Regions from separate parts of the Blautia sp. HA9023 genome, predicted to be linked through region 4. Evidence: predicted binding sites of a transcription regulator. Region 4 holds the regulator's gene; each other region holds the start of a gene.

Region 1 (3,025 bases), 150 kb from region 4:
CAGCATTTTTTCTCTCATTGCTTCAGATAATTTCATTGATCGTCCCTCCACGTCTTAGTGTTATTATATTTTTATAGGAATGATCTCTGTCATTCCCTCAGCTCACATTTCCATAAAACTGCTGTAATATCAGTCACACTGCAGTTTCACGATACTGTTCGCCAGATCTACCATGAGAATACTGCCCTCTACCACGCGCTCATCTCCCATGATATCACGAAGGATCAATTTATTTCCGTCCACATCAATGCGGCTTACATTTTTAAAAATTACTGAATTATCTTCTTCTTTATATACAGTTGCAAGACACATAATCAATTCCTCCAAATAAGCGGTTTTCTGTTCTTCCGCTCTGCTGTCAAAATCATTCTGTCAGTTTATTTCAGTTCTTCCTTAACAAGGGTAAGGGCAAGTCCTAGTCTCATATTACCCTTCTGGAAATCGGATACTGCTTCCTTGATTGTCTTGGCAGCTGCATCCATGTTAAGTTTCTTAAGGTTGTCAGCCATCTGGTCAAGTTCTGCCGCATGATGCTCATTATGCTGCAGCATATAGGTAAGAAGTGCTACAGTCTCATTCTTGCAGTCACCGGACTCGCAGGAACCGCAGTGGCCATCGCCGTGTGTATGGCTGTGGCTGTCTCCTTCTGCATGACTGTGTGTATGGCTGTGAGTCACTCCATCCTCGTGAGTGTGCTCATGTGTATGTTCGTGGCTGTCCGCATGTCCATGCTGAACAAGGTTGCCATTCTCATCTTTGATTAAATGCATAAATACCCCTTTCCTGTATCCGCAGGGCGGACACGCTCATGACAAGAATTTATCAATTAAATTCATTATACATCTTTTTGTCTCTATTATCAAGAAAATTATTATAAAAAATATCCAAAATTATACGCCATTTTTCCTGATTTTTCAAAAACTTTGACAGTTAATTAACTCGATTGTCTCGATTTTAACGAAGTTAGTTTCTTCAAACCATATAATATTTCCTATAGCCGCTTTAAAATTCGGACCAAGCTTTATCACTTTTGTAATATATTTGATGTGATTCTTTCATATTTTTGTGCTATAATGGCAAAAGCATGGGAAACAGAACAAACAAGGAGGAATTATTTTGAGAGAGACTGTTTTTCTGAATAACGACAGAGAAATGCCCCTCCTGGGGCTTGGTGTATATAAGTTGCCCGACGACGTACAAGCTGAGGCTGCCATCACTTCTGCAATCTCTGCCGGCTACCGCATGATCGATACCGCATCCGTTTACAAAAACGAAGAAAGTGTGGGACGTGCCATCGCCAGATGTGGTGTTCCCCGGAAGGATCTTTTTATCACCAGCAAGATCTGGAACACAGCCCAGCGGCTGGGTGATGTTCAGGGTGCTTTTTCCCGCAGTCTTGACCGTTTGAAGCTCAGCTATGTTGATCTCTGCCTGATTCACTGGCCAGTTCCTGGCTGCTACCTGAGCACCTGGAAAGAACTGGAAAAAATCCTGGAATCCGGGCGTGCTTTGAGTATCGGCGTCAGCAATTTTGACATCCGGCATCTGGAAGAGCTCCGTAAAATTTCCGGAATTATCCCGGCTGTAAATCAGATTGAATGTCATCCCCTGTGTTATCCATCCGAACTGATCGAATACTGTAAAGCTTTTGGTATTCAGGTACAGGCTTATGCCCCTCTGGCAAGAGGCGCCTATTTTGACAACGATGTCATGTGTGTTCTGGGAACCAAATACGCAAGAACTCCTGCACAGATAGGTCTTCGCTGGGCTGTTCAGAAGGGAATTTCCGTTATCCCGAAATCCAGCAATCCGGAACGCATCCGAAGTAACGGAAATATTTTTGATTTTAATATCGAAGATGAGGACATGGCAATCATTGATACGCTTAATGAAAATCTGCATACTTCTCATGTTCCGGAAGATCTCCGTGACATTCAATTTTAACCAAATCAAGTAAGTCCCCTGCGGGGTTGCGAAAAGCAATAAGTAGTGGGTGGGGACTTGCTTGTATCAGGAAGAGTGCAAGCTCCTCCTGATAAACTGCGGAGCAGTTATTTGGTGTAGAGCTACGTAGCGAAGCGGATTGCGAATATCCGCTTGACTTTTTTTATAATAACGCAAAAAAGATATCTGCCGGATTCTGACTGATCTTCCGGCAGATATCTTTTTATTTTCTAACTGAATTTCCTATATTTGAAACGGACGGATATTTACCTGGCTCATACATTTTCCCAGGGGAGCATCGGTGTTTCCACTTTTTTGTCACGCAACATCAGATCCATTACCGCTTCTGCTGCAGATTTTCCCTCAAAAAGTACACGGTTCACTTCCGTTATGATAGGCATCTCCACTTCATATTTCTCCGCAAGTTCTCTTGCGGCTCTTGCGGAATAAACACCTTCCACAACCATCTGTACCTTATCCATAGCCTGTTCCATTGTACATCCCTGACCGATCAGATATCCGGCTTTTCGATTACGGCTGTGTACGCTCGCACAGGTTACGATCAGATCACCAATTCCGGAAAGTCCGTAAAACGTTTCCATCTGTGCTCCCATTTTCTTTCCAAGCCTTGCAATCTCCGTGATTCCCCTGGTGATCAGAGCTGCTTTTGTATTGTCTCCATATCCCAATCCGTCAGCGGTACCTGCTGCCAGTGCAATCACATTCTTAAGTGCTCCCCCAAGTTCTACTCCCAGAATATCCGGCGTTGTATACACGCGGAATACAGGACTCATAAAAATACTCTGAAGATATTCTGCAGTCACCCTTGTACGTGCGCTGACCACGCAGGTCGTAGGAATTCCTTTTCCAACTTCTTCCGCATGACTTGGACCTGAAAGAACTGCCACATCTCCCTCAGGAATTTCTTCCTCAATTACGTCACTGAGTGTTTTCAGTGTTTTTTCTTCGATACCTTTTGCAACATTGACAATCTTCTGACCCTTCCTGATAAATGGTGCCATTTTATGAGCCGTACTTCGAATGTACGGAGAAGCCACTGCCAGCACTGTTACATCAGCAC
Region 2 (3,025 bases), 130 kb from region 4:
GGAGCCTTCTGGCGGGTCTGAAAGGTGAGGAGTATGCCTGGCCGGAGAGCACGGAGACGGTGGAGAGGTAGTGGCGGACAGTAGTGGCGGAGGGGTTGGCCGTGGTAGGCTGTCTGGCTATACGGTAGGATGTGGATGAGGGACGGAGGCGGGCTTTGCCCTGTCCTGGTTGATAAAAATGGAGATGTAACCTTGAGGTTTAATTAAGGTTGCATCTCCGTTTTTGGTTTCGTATAAAATATTTCTGGGAATTATCTGGAAAAATATTTCGATATATTAGTTCAGTTCCAGGTTTTCAAGTTCCTGTGAGGGAAGCTTGGGTTCTGAGGTGTCTACGTATTTTTTGAGGGCTTTGGAGGTTTTGGCGAAGCCGGCGTTGGTTCCGGCGCCGCCGATGCAGCCTCCTGGGCAGGCCATGCCTTCGATCATGCAGTTTTTGATTTTGCCGGCTTTGGCGAGGGTGAGGACTTTTTTGCATTCGGCAAGGCTTTCTGCGTGTTCGATGTGTACGGGTACATCGGGGTAGTATTCTTTCAGGCAGTTTTCGATGGCTCCGGCTACGCCGCCTGCGATGGCGTATCCTCTTCCTGCTGCGGTTGCGGCCTGGGTTTCTTCCGGGAGTTCTTCGCAGGTGGATGGGGTGATATTTTTGGCATCAAAGAGACCCCAGAGTTCTTCGAAGGTGATTACGAAGTCTACGTCACTTCTCACGGAATGGCGCATAGCTTCCAGTTTTTTGGAGGCGCATGGTCCGATGAAGACTACTTTGGCGTTAGGGTGTTCTTTTTTTACAATGCGGGCGGTTGCTACCATCGGGGTCAGCTCCTGGGAGATGTTGTCGATCATGGCCGGGAAGTATTTCTTTGCCATGACGGACCAGGACGGGCAGCAGGAGGTGAGGAGGAACGGAAGATTGCCAGTGGCTACTTCTTTTGCGTAGTGGTGTGCTTCAGAGATGCAGCCGATGTCTGCGCCCAGTGCTACCTCATAAATGTTTGAGAAGCCCAGCTGTTTAAGGGCGGAGCGGAATTTGCCCGGGGTGACGTCTTCGCCGAACTGGTTGATGTAGGCGGGAGCGATTTCTGCAATGATCTCGGTTCCTTCGCGAAGGGCGTGGGACAGCTGGAAAATCTGGGATTTGTCGGAGATGGCTCCGAATGGGCAGCTGACCATGCACATGCCACAGGATACGCATTTGTCCTGATTGATGGATGCGCGTCCCTGTTCGTCGCTTTCGATGGCTTTTACGCCGCAGGCGCGTTCGCAGGGGCGTTCTTTGTGGGCGATGGCGTCGTAGGGACAGACGGATTTGCATCTTCCGCAGTGGATGCATTTATCCTGGTCGATAAAGGATTTGCCGTCTACCATGGAGATGGCGCCTTTGGGGCAGGTGAGCATACAGGGATGTGCGACGCAGCCGCGGCACATGTTGCTGACTTCGTATTTGTTGGATTCGCATGCGGAACATGCAGATGGGATTACCTGCATAAGAGGTGGTTCGTAATATTTCTCGTCAATGTTGCTGGCTTTTACTCCGTCGGTCAGATGGACGGAACGGTTCTCCGGACGGAGAGAAAGGCCCATGGCCAGGCGGACACGTTCGCTTGCAACAGCTCTTTCGCGGTAGATACTTTCACGGTATTTCGCACGTTCTTCTACGATGTTGTAGGGAATGGATTCAATATCGTGGATCAGGGATTCGTCCGTGGATTCAAATCCGATCTTCGCAATTTCTGTAAAAATCTTTCTTCGGATCTGTTTAACTGGTGTGTCGAGATTTCGCATAGAGTTTCTCCTTTTCAAAATAAGATTAATAAAATGTTTTCCACGCACTTTTCTTTCATATTAAAGTAAATGAGAAATAAAATCAATAACAGGAAATGTTTTTTACCGGGAACATAAAGTAAATTTGTTCCTTTATTATCATAACTGTTAAAAATTGAACATTTTTTGGAGAAAATAGACACAAAACCAGTAAGCTATTGTAAACTTTTCAATATATTCTGAAAAAACCGAAAAAAGCACTTGTGGAAAATGACGATATAAGTTATAATTAAAAGCACAAAAATAGTGCAAAATAATGGTTTGCATAAACGCGCGGCACTGACAAAGTGTTAGAGTATCAACCTGTAATGGGAGCAGGCTGATCAAGTGGAAAATCTATGAGAAACAAGGAGGGAACCGAATGTTAGACCAGACGTATTACAAGAAAACGGATGAGATCATCGAGCACTACGGTCGGAAAGCTGCATCACTGATTCCGATCATGCAGGATATCCAGGCTGAGTATCGTTATCTCCCGGGAGAGCTTCTTACTTATGTTGCGGAACAGATTGGTGTAAAAGAAGCGAAGGCGTACAGCGTAGCCACTTTCTATGAGAACTTTTCCTTTGAACCGAAAGGCAAGTACATTATTAAGGTATGTGATGGTACTGCCTGTCATGTACGTAAGTCCATGCCTGTTAAGGAAGCCATGCTGAAAGAGCTTGGACTGACCCATAAGAAACATACAACGGATGATATGCTTTTTACAGTTGAGACTGTTTCCTGTCTGGGTGCATGTGGACTGGCACCGACACTGACTGTAAATGATGAAGTTCACCCGAAAATGACTCCTGAGAAGGCTGTTGAGCTTTTAAATGAATTGAGAGGTGAGAGCGTATGAGTATAACCAGTATGGAAGATCTGAAAAACAAACAGGCTGAGGTTAAGAAGAATCTTGATGGCTATACCTGCCGTGTTCTCGTCTGTTCCGGTACCGGATGTATCGCTTCCGGTGCTCAGAAGATTTACGAAGAAATGTCAAGACTCTGTGAAGGTATCGAGGGTGTTGCGGTTGAGATGCAGAAGGATGTTCCTCATGTAGGTATCGTTAAGACCGGATGCCAGGGATTATGTGAACTTGGACCTCTTATGAGAATTGAGCCATATGATTATCAGTATGTTCATGTTCAGGTAGATGACTGCCGCGAGATCGTAGAGAAAACCGTGATCTGCGGACTGCCGGTTGACCGTCTGTTCTATC
Region 3 (3,025 bases), on a different contig from region 4:
TATGGAAAAAGATTTAAAAGACAAAAAGCCAGCTGAAAATGGCACACCCAAAGTACCCTGGCCAAAACTGATCCCTGCAGCTGCTGTCATTGCGGCACTTGTATTTTCAGGTATAAAAGCACAGGGCTCTGATGAAAGTACGGAATCTGTCCCGAAGGCAGATTCGACGGTAATGTCTGCGTCCGAACTGGAAAAATATTTCGGATATGAAGAGGAAACTTCTGTTTCCGGCGCCAGCACGGCAGACAACAAAAAGAGCAGTACGCCAAAGAAAACCACATCAAAAAAAAGTACGAAAAAAACAGCAGCAAAAAAAAGTTCAGGAAAAAGAACTGTATCAGAATCTGCAAAAAACAGTGGCGGTGCAGCCGGCCAAGGATCTACTCAGACACCGGTGGCAGATGTTCCGGCCAATGGATATAAAGACGGAGTTTACGAAGGAACCGGAACCGGATTCGGAGGAACCATTCGTGTGCGTGTAACAATCAGCGGAGGAAGGATCGCGGCGATCGATATTCTGGATGCATCCGGGGAGACTGCTTCTTATTTTGCATCTGCCCAGGGAGTGATCAGCAAAATGATCGCGGGAAATACACCAAATGTAGATGCAGTCAGCGGAGCAACCTATTCTTCCAACGGAATTATCCAGGCAGTCCAGAATGCATTATCCCAGGCAGCGGCAGATGGAAGCAGCCAGCAGGTCACCCCTGCACCTGTGGCAACCTCCACACCAACGCCAACAAAAGCCCCTTCAAAGAAACCAAAGCCAACTGCAAATCCAGATCCTGACAGTCCGAAAAAATATCTGGATGGTACATACAAAGCATCCGCAAAAGGTTACAGCGGAGATGTAAAAGTGACCGTAACCATCAAGGATGGAATCATCACAGCGGTAAAACAGGAAAACTCAGATACTCCGATGTTTTTTGAAAAAGCGTGGAGTGTGCTGGAAGAGCAGATTGTGGGAACGAATTATGTAGACGATATTGATACCGTCAGCGGAGCAACCTACTCCTCCAACGGAATTCTGAATGCTGTGAAAAAGGCTCTGAAGTCTGCGCTTAATCCAGAATATGGAAAGAAAGTAACTCCAACTCCGACAAAGAAACCGACACCAAAGCCAACGGCAACACCGAAACCAACGGCAACGCCGAAGCCGACCGCAACTCCGGTTCCAACGGCAACACCGGAACCTACAACCGATCCGGATGACCCAAATGTAACACCGACTCCAGATCCGGAGAATCCTGATGTAACACCGGAGCCTACCGAAGATCCGGAACCGACCCCTGCAGGAATGTATAATGACGGAACTTATCAGGGCTCAGCTTTTGGATATGGTGGCAAAACAAGACTGACCGTAACCATCTCAGGAGGTCAGATTGTTGAGATTACACAGACGAATAATGATACTCCGGAATTCTTTAATGAGGCATGGAATACCATTTATCCGCAGATTATGGCAAACCAGACTGCAGATGGCATTGATACTGTCAGTGGTGCGACACTCTCATCCGAGGGCATTCTCGGAGCAGCGCAGAAAGCACTTGCACAGGCAAAAAAATAACCGAATTAACTGCAAAGCAGTTATTCGGTTATGAGCAAGTAGCGAATGCGGATTGCGAATATCTGCTTGACTATAACCAACACTCTTGATCTAAGTCAAAGTCCCCGGGAACTTCACAAAATCCAGGAAGTTCCCGGGGTTTTTATGTTCATGTATAAGGAGATATTCTACCTTTTTACCCTTATATCGACAAAAAAATAACAGATCAATACACAGAATAATAAAAAAAAAGACAGAATATATAAAAAGAAATTTGAATTACATCAATAATTAACGCAAAACATCCTGGAAAATACAGCCATAATTTTATTGCATACAACTATATTTTATGTTATGTTTGAATATGTGTAATTAAAATTGTTATTTATGTGACAAACAACGCTGAAAGGAGAACAAACATGAGCAGTAAAATTACGATCATCGGAGCAGGAAGCGTAGGTGCAACCATCGCCTACACCTTATCACAGAAGAGCATTGCCTCAGAAATCGTCCTGATCGACATCAACAAACAGAAGGCAGAGGGCGAGGTCATGGACATTGACCAGGGAACCAGTTTCCGTGAACCGATCTCCATCGTGGCAGGAGATTATCCGGATGCAGCTGATTCTGATATTGTCATCATCACTTCCGGTATTGCCAGAAAGCCAGGACAGACACGTATCGAGCTGACACAGACTAATGTCAACATCATGAAAAGTATCACTCCGGAGATCGTAAAGGTGGCTCCTAAGGCGCTTTATATTATTGTAAGTAATCCATGTGACATTATGACGTATGCATTTGCAAAAATTTCCGGTCTTCCGGAGCGCCAGATCCTTGGTTCCGGAACTGCACTGGACACTGCCCGTCTCCGCTGCAGACTTTCCCAGCACTATGGCGTATCGGAGAAGAATATTCATGCCTATGTATTCGGAGAGCATGGAGATACTTCCTTTGTACCGTGGTCAAGAGCCTTTGTTGCAGGTGCGACCCTTGATGAATTTGACAAGATCGTTCATGAGGATCAGAAAGATCTGCCGCCACTTGACAGAGAGGAAGTTCTGGAGTATGTTCATACTTCAGGATCAACTGTTATTGCCAAGAAAGGTGCCACATTTTATGCGGTAGCCGTATCTGTCTGCAGACTTTGCTCGCTTCTTCTTGCAGCATCTGATACAATAGTCAGTGTATCAACCATGCTTCACGGAGAGTATGGCATTGAAGACGTATGTCTTAGCACTATGGCTTCCATCGGACCGAATGGTGTGAAACGAATTGTCCGCGTTCCTCTGACCGAGGAGGAGACAGAGAAGCTTCACGCAAGCGCTAATGCTCTGAAAGACGTGATCGCACAGATTGATCTTTGATAAATGTCAGAAGCTGTGTAAAGAGGGAAATGCAGCCTCAGGCAAATTTGAAACAACGGGAGAAAGATAAAAATGGATATTATTCAGGTAATTACCAGAGAATTGAACGTTG
Region 4 (3,025 bases):
TCTGCAGCTGCAAGATCACCGCAAAGTCCGTGAAGATAAACACCTAACGCGGCCTTTAAAACCATGGAGGGCTGTTCCTCCGTTTTCAGATACATACATAAGATCCCGGCAAGAAGTCCGGCAAGTACATCCCCGCTTCCTGCAGTTGCCATTCCGGAATTACCGGAAAGATTCAGATAAATATCATCTTTGCCGTCTGTAACAACCGTACATGCATCTTTCTGAACACATACCGTTCCTGTTTCCTTTGCATAATCCACAGCTGTCTGTGCGATTGTTTCCTGAATTTCTCCAATGGATCTGCCGCAGAGCCGGCTCATCTCTCCAATATGAGGAGTCAGGACTACATTCCCGCCCAAAAATTCCTTCCACTGCGGATGCATAGCCAGAAGATTCAGTCCATCCGCATCCAGGATCAGCGGTTTCTTCTCTCTGGCAGCTGCCGTAAGAAACCACTGTGCTCTCTCACGGCTTGCCACCGATGTTCCAAGCCCTGGACCGATGACGATCACGTCACACCAGGAAAGAAGCTGTTCGTTGGATTCTTCGTCAAACCTGCTGCATACCATTGCTTCCGGAAGAAGGATCTGCAAAGGAATCCTGTTCTCTTCCACAGTCTGGATCTTTACCATTCCCGCTCCGGTCCGAAGTGCCGCGCTGGCACTCAAATAAGCAGCACCACACATTCCTGCACTTCCGGTAACAAAAAGTATCTTTCCAAAAGTCCCCTTGTTCCCACCGGGATCACGTTCCGGAAACAGTTTCAGATCTTCTTTCTCCAGACATCTCGCCGATGCTTTTACAGCTTCCTGCTCATAGATCCCAATGTCAGCTATAACGATCTTTCCCGCATACAGCCTTCCCGGATAAAAACAAAGACCTCTTTTCCGGTAACCAAAAGTAACGGTAAGATCGGCACTGAAGGCAATTCCCATTTCCAGGCCAGTATCTCCGTTCACTCCTGATGGGATGTCAACAGCAATTTTTTTCGCCCGGGCACTGTTCATCTCGTGGATGATCTCAGCATAATGTCCCTCGATCGGACGCGCCAGGCCTACGCCAAACACGGCATCTGACTATAGTAGTATATTCATCCCAGGCCGGGTTATTCACTTCCGGGACCTGATAACCTGTAGCGATCTTATACTGAAGCAACGTTTCCCTGGTCATTTTTTCTTTGTTTCCGGCCATATAAAATTCAGCCCGAACACCTTTCAGATGAAATAATCTGGCAATGGCAATACCATCTCCTCCGTTATTTCCACTCCCGCATACCACCAGGATCTTCTCGCTCTTCCCAAGATATTTCTCTGTTTCCTCAACTACTTTCAACGCTGCCCGCTCCATCAGAACTTCAGAAGCAACCCCGATCTTGTGGATCGTAGCATTATCCAGCTTCTTCATTTCTTCGCAGGTAACAATTTTTTTCATGCTGCACTTTGCCTCCCCTCTTTAACAGAGAAAGCTGCCGTTTCCGGCAGCCCGCTAAAATTTATTTCTCTACATGTTCCTGCCTGTATTTGCTCAGATTATAAGACAGTGTCATCAGGCTCTCAGAAAGATGCACGTTCTCTACAATCACATCATCCGGTGTCTCAAGATCAAGATGTGCAAAATTCCAGATTGCCTTGATCCCGTTCTCCACCAGAATATCTGCCATTTCCTTGGCCTTATTCTTCGGAAGAGTGAGAATTGCGATCTCTACGTTATTTTCTCTCAGGAAGAATGGAAGTTCGCTGAGCATCTGGATCTCAAGTCCGCGAACCGCAATGCCTTCCAGCACAGGATTTACGTCAAAGATTCCTACCAGCTTAAATCCCCTTTTCTCAAAATCCACATAATTGGCAAGTGCCTGTCCAAGATTACCGGCACCCAGGATGATCATTGGGTGGGCGATATCCAGTCCCAGGATCTTACCGATCTCTGTATAAAGATAATGTACATTATAGCCATACCCCTGCTGCCCGAAACCGCCGAAATTATTAAGATCCTGACGGATCTGAGAAGCTGTGGTATGCATCTTCTTACTTAATTCATTGGAAGAAATACGCTCTACATTGTCTTCCATCAGCTCTCCTAAGTAGCGGTAATAGCGTGGCAGACGCTTAATCACCGCTTTCGAGATTTGTTTTGTCTCCACGATAGTTTCCCTCCTTACTTTACACTAGGTTAATTATACCGAATTGACATTTTCCTGTCAATCAAACTTGTAAGTTATGTACAAATTTCTTCATATTTTTTTTAAAAATTGATTTTTTCTTTGAATTCCTGGCGGTTTCCGTTATAATAAGTGGAGGATTTTCCCTGTTTATTTACTATTCAGGGATAATTCTTTATACAGGAGGACAGTTTTTATGATTTTATCATGTCAGAATATATGCAAAGCTTTTGGCGAAAAAGTAATTTTAAATGATGCATCTTTTCATATTGAAGACCGGGAAAAGGCAGCTCTTATCGGATGTAACGGTGCTGGAAAGACTACTCTTCTTCGTATCATCATGCAGGAGATTTCCGCGGATTCCGGCACGGTAGTACTTGCCCGGGACAAAAATATCGGCTATCTTGCCCAGTACCAGGATATCCACGGACACCATACTATCTACGAAGAGCTTCTTACCACCAAACAGCATATTATCGATATGGAACGCCGTATCCGTAATATGGAGCAGGAAATGAATACCGTAAAAGGCGATGACCTGAACCGCCTGATGGAGACATATACCCGCCTCACCCATCAGTTTGAACTGGAAAACGGCTATGCTTACAAAAGTGAGCTCACCGGTGTCCTGAAGGGTCTTGGTTTCACGGAAGAAGATTACGACAAACAGATCGAGAAACTTTCCGGAGGCCAGAAAACCCGTGTGGCACTTGGAAAGATGCTTCTCTCCAAGCCGGATATCCTTCTTCTGGATGAGCCTACCAACCACCTGGATATGGAAAGCATCTCCTGGCTGGAAACTTATCTTCTGAATTATCCGGGAGCTGTTTTCATCGTTTCCCATGACCGTTATTTTCTGGATAAAGT

Evidence for each region. The regulator Rex, encoded in region 4, represses fermentation and respiration genes when NADH is low (regulators of the CRP and FNR family bind a similar motif). The targets are predictions, from matches to a motif close to ATTGTTAANTANTTAACAAT.
Region 1: AC04Q6_RS00420 (DUF8180 domain-containing protein) is a predicted target of Rex. The motif match lies at 808-827, and genes of this name have one in related genera.
Region 2: AC04Q6_RS00500 (4Fe-4S dicluster domain-containing protein) is a predicted target of Rex. The motif match lies at 1,929-1,948, and genes of this name have one in related genera.
Region 3: AC04Q6_RS06120 (L-lactate dehydrogenase) is a predicted target of Rex. The motif match lies at 1,924-1,943, and genes of this name have one in related genera.

What each region holds. Positions count from the first base shown of each region.
Region 1 covers NZ_JBWLUR010000001.1:88,121-91,145, reverse strand. The annotation lists gene AC04Q6_RS00430 (methylenetetrahydrofolate reductase) at 1-36, opposite strand, end outside; gene AC04Q6_RS00425 (CooT family nickel-binding protein) at 130-312, opposite strand; gene AC04Q6_RS00420 (DUF8180 domain-containing protein) at 378-770, opposite strand; gene AC04Q6_RS00415 (aldo/keto reductase) at 1,117-1,944, shown strand; gene AC04Q6_RS00410 (NAD(P)H-dependent glycerol-3-phosphate dehydrogenase) at 2,220-3,025, opposite strand, start outside.
Region 2 covers NZ_JBWLUR010000001.1:108,141-111,165, forward strand. The annotation lists gene AC04Q6_RS00495 (glucosaminidase domain-containing protein) at 1-71, shown strand, start outside; gene AC04Q6_RS00500 (4Fe-4S dicluster domain-containing protein) at 277-1,785, opposite strand; gene AC04Q6_RS00505 (complex I 24 kDa subunit family protein) at 2,186-2,665, shown strand; gene AC04Q6_RS00510 (NADH-quinone oxidoreductase subunit NuoF) at 2,662-3,025, shown strand, end outside.
Region 3 covers NZ_JBWLUR010000006.1:436,640-439,664, reverse strand. The annotation lists gene AC04Q6_RS06125 (FMN-binding protein) at 2-1,567, shown strand; gene AC04Q6_RS06120 (L-lactate dehydrogenase) at 1,966-2,913, shown strand; gene AC04Q6_RS06115 (Tex family protein) at 2,986-3,025, shown strand, end outside.
Region 4 covers NZ_JBWLUR010000001.1:234,330-237,354, reverse strand. The annotation lists gene AC04Q6_RS01055 (NAD(P)H-hydrate dehydratase) at 1-1,067, opposite strand, end outside; gene AC04Q6_RS01050 (NAD(P)H-hydrate epimerase) at 1,021-1,431, opposite strand; gene AC04Q6_RS01045 (redox-sensing transcriptional repressor Rex) at 1,493-2,140, opposite strand; partial or broken gene AC04Q6_RS01040 (ABC-F family ATP-binding cassette domain-containing protein) at 2,355-3,025, shown strand, end outside.